Regions from separate parts of the Fictibacillus sp. UD genome, predicted to be linked through region 1. Evidence: predicted binding sites of a transcription regulator. Region 1 holds the regulator's gene; the other holds the start of a gene.
What was found. Region 1 encodes Rex, which represses fermentation and respiration genes when NADH is low (regulators of the CRP and FNR family bind a similar motif). Its sites were predicted from a motif close to TTGTGAAATATTTCACAA; they were not measured.
Positions count from the first base shown of each region.

Region 1 (3,188 bases):
TGTCCACTCTGCCATTTTTACTGTCCACTTTAATTTTCCGCAAAAAAAAGAGGATCCTCCACTTGGAGCAATCCTCTTTTTTAATCATGAAAAGCGGATTCTGCCTCAGCTTCTCGTTCCTTCACGAGGGCTTCGACTTCTGCTTTCATTCTTTTTTTGTATGCTGTTCTCGATATGATAATGCTAATCTCATATAAAAGTATAAGCGGGAACGTAACCATTAAGTGTGACAGCAGTTCTGGCGGTGTGATGAGACCCGCTACTACTAAGATTCCAAAGTAGGCTACCTTCCGGATGCTCTTTAACAAATCAGGTGTTACAATACCGAGTCTTGTTAAAAACATGATCAAGACTGGGAACTGGAATAACAATCCGAACGGCAGAGTGATGTTGAATAGGAACGAGAAGTATTCCTGAATTCCGTATTCTCCTTCAACACTTAAGGCCTCAGCGACATTTCCCATAAAACTTACGACGAATGGAAATAGAATAAAGTAAGAAAATGCAAGTCCTGTTAAAAAGAGCACGAACGCAATCGGAATGTACATCAATGTTACTTTTCTTTCGTTCTCGTAAAGCCCAGGGCTGATGAATGCCCAAAGCTGATATAAGACCACTGGTGCTGATAAGACGAGCCCGATAAAGAAGGCGAACGTCATGTAGACATTCAGTGGGTCAGTTAGATGAAAAGCGTTCATCTGAATGTTCTTTGCAATTGGATCACTTTGCAGATATACAATTACGGGCTTCGCTAAGAAAAATCCTGCGATCAAGAACAAAAAGAAGGCTAGAATTGCCCACATGATACGCTTTCTTAATTCGCCAATGTGACCGTATAGCGACATATTTTTTTCAGAGGTCATAGAAAAACATCCTTACTTCTTCAGTTGTTCGCTTTCCTTTTTGTTGTCATCTTCTTCGTCCATCATGCCTTTTGTAGCATTCTTGAACTCGCGAAGCGTTTTCCCTGCAGCTTTCCCTAACTCAGGCAGCTTTTTTGGCCCAAACATAACAAGAGCTGCAAGTCCGATTACTGCGATACTTCCTGGTCCTAACATAAAGATTACCTCCTTGTTTTAAGAGTAGTTTTTCATAAAATAAACAAGTGATTGTAATTCAACGGCTAAATCAATATGATGCACACGAATTTTTGGCGAGACCGTTAACCTAGCTGGTGTAAAGTTCAATATCCCCGTTACACCTGCGCGCTCGAGCTGATCCGCGATCGGCTGAGCCGCTCCTACGGGTACGGTGAGAATGGCAACATCGATGTTCCGCTTCTGCAGTTCTTGCTCGATGTCTTCCGTGTGGTAGATGGGTACTCCCGCTATCTCTGTACCGATTTTGGCTGTATCTACATCAAATGCGATTTCTATCTTTGTATTATTATTTTTGGTGAAATTGTAGTGCAAAAAGGCCGTGCCTAAGTTACCTACTCCAATTAACGCCACTGTTGTTGTTTCGTCTTGGTTCAAGGTTTTCGCGAAAAACGACAACAGATAATTAACATTGTAGCCATAACCCTTTTTACCTAATGCGCCAAAGTAGGAAAAATCTCTGCGAATCGTTGCAGAATCTACTTTAACCGCTTCACTTAATTCAGCTGATGATACCCTTTGTTTACCGGAAGATGATAAGTTTTTCAAAAAACGATAATACAAGGGCAGCCGTTTTGCTGTTGCATGTGGTATTTTTAACTGTTCTTGGTTCATATATGGAGCCCTCCATGTGTAGAAAGCTTATCTATTCCTATTGTATCATACTTTGTCAGGGCTTGAAGAACGTAGAAAGTCGCCATTCTTTCCTCCTGTTTTGGACACAAGATATGTAGGCCCGATCACCATTCCTTTGTCTGCCGCTTTACACATGTCATAGACGGTAAGAGCTGCAGCAGAAGCCGCAGTTAATGCTTCCATCTCAACGCCGGTGCTTCCTTTTGTTTTAACTTCAGCTTGTATATTTAATTTATAGTAGCGGTTCACCAATTCATCCCAGTGAAAGGATAGATCAACACCTGTAAGTGATAGTGGGTGGCACATCGGAATCCAGTCAGAGGTCTTTTTGGCAGCCATGATTCCAGCGACCTGCGCTACGGCTAGAACGTCCCCTTTTTTAAATCCATTATCTTTAATTTTAAGGAAGACTTCTTCTGAAACGGTTACCCCGCTTACCGCTATCGCTGTTCGGTGAGATGTTTCTTTTTCCGAAATATCGACCATTCGAGCACGGCCTTCTTCGTTAAAATGGGTAAACTCTATCATAAAACCCCTCCTCATGATGAATATACACGAAACCGCTTTTATTGTCGTTATGATTTTACTTGTAATTATTGCAAAATGTTGAACATTCCCTTTGTTGGCGCGAATCTCCAAACTACGCTAAACTACTAAGTAGACAGGGTTTGATTGTTATTTAAAGACTGATTGCATGTTGAAAGTAGTTGATTTCCGCTTCAGGCGCTTCGCTTTCCGCGGGGCAGGCGGTGAGCCCCTTGCCGCTTTGCGCCATTAAGGGTCTCACCTGACCGCTTGTCCCGCAGGAGTCTCGCACCTTGCGCTACAACCAACTTTTCAAAGAAGTATTTTTACTGCATTTTTAAGTAAAACAATCTTTTGAAACAGAGTCTTTAATTAAAACCACCCGTTTTTACAGAGGTGAAATTACAATGATTATTTTACAAGTTCAAGACGTTACGAAGTCTTTTGGTGCGGACGTCATTTTATCGAATATAAAATTAGAAGTTCAAAAAGGTGAGCGCATTGCTTTAGTTGGTAGAAACGGTGCTGGCAAGTCCACGCTGCTTCGTGTGATTACAGGAGAGTATTCTTATGATTCTGGTCATATCATGATTCCAAAAGACGTTAAGACAGGATACCTAGCGCAAGACGCAGGACTGGACTCTGATGAAACAATTTGGAACGAGATGCTTTCTGTTTTTGAAGATATTCGTAAAAAAGAAAAAAAGCTGCGTGAGATGGAAGCGCGTATGGGCGATCCGGAAGTCCTCGAAAATGAAGTTGAATACGAACGCCTCCTTAAAGACTACGACGCACTGCAAGTCACGTTTAAAGATGAAGGCGGCTATCAGTACGAAGCTGAGATCCGCACTGTGCTGCACGGCTTTCAATTTGCCGATTTTGATCGCGATACGAAGATCAATACACTGAGCGGTGGGCAAAAAACACGCC
Region 1 is NZ_JARUHH010000021.1:42,228-45,415, forward strand. Features, by position in the region: gene tatC (twin-arginine translocase subunit TatC) at 81-863, opposite strand; gene P8610_RS19220 (twin-arginine translocase TatA/TatE family subunit) at 876-1,058, opposite strand; gene P8610_RS19225 (redox-sensing transcriptional repressor Rex) at 1,077-1,712, opposite strand; gene moaC (cyclic pyranopterin monophosphate synthase MoaC) at 1,758-2,261, opposite strand; gene P8610_RS19235 (ABC-F family ATP-binding cassette domain-containing protein) at 2,666-3,188, shown strand, end outside.

Region 2 (3,188 bases), on a different contig from region 1:
CGTTCACACGATTGAACTTAAAAGGGAACATCGGAAAACTTAGCGGATTGATTATCGCAATCTTAATCGGAACAACAGCTATTGCAGCAGTTGTCGGCATTGCTACATCCGTTGCTTTTGATCTGGAAGCTGTTCAAATTGAACAAGGTGATGCGGAAACAGCACGTGGTGAGCAAATGGAAGGTACTTTTGCAGAAGTAAAAGACTTAACGCTTCCGCAGCAGATTCTTTCATTATTACCAGCGAATCCGTTTTTAGATTTTACAGGAGCTCGTCCGACATCAACGATTGCAGTCGTAATCTTTGCAGCATTCCTTGGAGTTGCATATTTAGGAGTAAAACGTAAACAAGAAGAGCATGCAGAATTGTTTGCTAAGATTGTTGATGCTTTCTATTCTGTAATTATGCGTGTTGTAACATTGATTCTTCGTTTAACACCATACGGAGTACTTGCATTAATGACGAAAACGGTAGCACTTAGTGATATGGGTGCGATCGCCAAGCTGGGGAAATTTGTTATCGCCTCATATGTCGCGCTATTGATCATGTTCGGAATTCACTTATTATTAATAACGTTCGCTGGTTTAAGTCCAGTAACGTATATGAAAAAGGCATTCCCAGTTCTATCGTTTGCCTTTACTTCTCGTACTAGTGCCGGAGCACTTCCATTAAACATCCGTACACAAAAGAGCATGGGTGTACCTGATGGAATCGCAAACTTCTCAGGTTCGTTCGGCCTTTCAATCGGTCAAAACGGGTGTGCTGGAATCTATCCTGCGATGCTTGCGGTTATGATTGCACCGACTGTTGGAATCGATCCATTGTCACCATCATTCTTATTGACGCTCGTTGTAGTTGTGGCGCTTAGTTCATTTGGTGTTGCTGGTGTTGGGGGCGGAGCTACGTTTGCAGCAATCCTCGTGTTGTCTGCGATGGATCTTCCAATTGCCTTAGCAGGTCTTTTGATCTCTGTTGAACCGCTTATCGATATGGGCCGTACTGCAGTTAACGTAAGTGGTGCGATGACTTCAGGTCTTTTAACAAGTAAAGTTCAGAAGCAATTAGACACAGACGTTTACAACGACAGCGAAAACCAAGTCGAAGTAAGTGCTTAGCCAGTAAATGAAACGATCTTGCCTTTGAGGCAGGGTCGTTTTTTATTTGTAAATTTTTCATATGAAGGTGTGAATTGGAGGTTTTAAGGGTAAAAATTAAAAACTGAACTTTCAAATAGCACAAGATTCTTTTCCAGCTCATGAAGGCTCTTCCATATTCGTGAACATTCTATGGCAAAACTGTGATAAAGTTGTGAGCTTTATTTGAAGTAATCGTGACATTTGTTAGGGAGCCGGTCACATTTACTAGGTTTCTGGTACTATGAGGGCAAAGGTTTTCTGTCATTTTGATTTTGCCTATGATATCCATTGTGATTTAATTCACAATACACTATAATCACTTTTGGTTCGTTTTTATTAGGCAAATTAAATGCTTGTAAATAGAGAAAGGAAGGTGGACCTGGTGATGCGACGGTTGAAGCCGTTTTTAACATTCGGGTTAATGATGGCCGTGTTTTTGCTCAGCGGCTGCAGCGATATGATTGTTTTAGATCCAAAAGGACCTGTAGGAGAAGAACAGAAGGATCTCATCATGTATTCTATCTGGTTTATGTTATTTATCCTGCTAGTTGTTTACGCACTTACTGCTTTTATTGTTTATAAATATCGTGATCGCAAAAATCATAAAGGCTATGATCCTGATAACGAAGGAAGTCATCTTCTTGAAACGATTTGGTGGATCATTCCGATTATTATCGTTATTGCATTATCGATTCCGACGGTTAAGAGTATCTACTCTCTAGAAGGACCTCCTGAGGAGTCGAAAGATCAAAAGCCATTGGTGATTCATGCAACATCTGTAAACTGGAAATGGGTATTCACATATCCAGAGCAAGATATTGAAACAGTTAACTATCTTCATATTCCTGAAGATCGGCCTGTTTTGTTCAAACTGACTTCTGCAGATTCTATGGCATCTTTTTGGGTTCCTCAATTAGGTGGCCAAAAGTATGCGATGGCTGGCATGGAGACAGAGCTTTATCTGCAAGCTGACGAGCAAGGCACGTATGAAGGACGTAACTCCAACTTTACAGGAGAAGGGTTCACTGATCATACGTTTGATGTTATGGCTATGTCTGATGCAGAGTTTGAAAAATGGGCGAGTGAAACAAAAGCTGAAGCTCCAGAACTTACAAAGGGGCAGTACGACAAGCTGATGCTTCCTGGTCACGTGAAAGAAATGACTTTCTCTTCAACTCATCTAGATTGGGTAGACCACTCTAAAAATGCAGAATACGCGTTAGATGCTCGCGAACGTTTAGGTTATGAAGAGAAGATTCCTCACTCAAGAGCAGCGAAGGAAGAAAAGAAAAAGCGTGAAGAAGAGATGAAGAAGCAAGAAGAATCAGAGTCTCATGGGGATTCTCATGCCCATTAACAGAGGAGGCATTTCAATATGAAATGGGATGAATTTTTCGTAACAGGCGACCCGATGATTTATGGTGCTGACGTATCCATCGTACTAACGATGGTGGGTATCCTGTTCTATCTTACTAAATATAAAAAGTGGAAATGGTTGTGGGACGAATGGCTTACAACGGTTGACCACAAAAAACTCGGTATTATGTATATCGTTTCCGCTGTGCTTATGTTGTTCCGTGGTGGTGTCGATGCGCTATTAATGCGTACGCAGCTCGCGGTTCCAGAGGCGAAGTTCCTTGATTCACAGCACTATAACGAAATCTTTACAACACACGGTACGATTATGATTATCTTCATGGCGATGCCGTTCTTGATTGGTTTGATTAACGTCGTTGTTCCATTACAGATCGGGGCACGTGACGTAGCTTATCCTTATTTAAACGCAGTTAGTTTCTGGACTTTCTTTATCGGTGCGATGTTATTTAACATCTCGTTCGTTATCGGTGGATCGCCATCAGCGGGTTGGACGAGTTATATGCCGCTTGCAAGTAACGAGCTGAGCCCAGGGCCTGGACAGAACTACTATCTGCTCGGTCTGCAGATTGCAGGTATCGGTACACTCTTAACGGGTATTAACTTCTTAGTTACGATCCTTAAGATGCGTGCACCGGGAATGACATTGTTCCGTATGCCAATGTTTACTTGGTCATC
Region 2 is NZ_JARUHH010000005.1:186,971-190,158, forward strand. Features, by position in the region: gene P8610_RS10730 (L-cystine transporter) at 1-1,115, shown strand, start outside; gene qoxA (cytochrome aa3 quinol oxidase subunit II) at 1,519-2,493, shown strand; gene qoxB (cytochrome aa3 quinol oxidase subunit I) at 2,512-3,188, shown strand, end outside.
Region 2: a site for Rex is predicted at 1,425-1,442, ahead of qoxA (cytochrome aa3 quinol oxidase subunit II). Genes of this name have one in related genera too.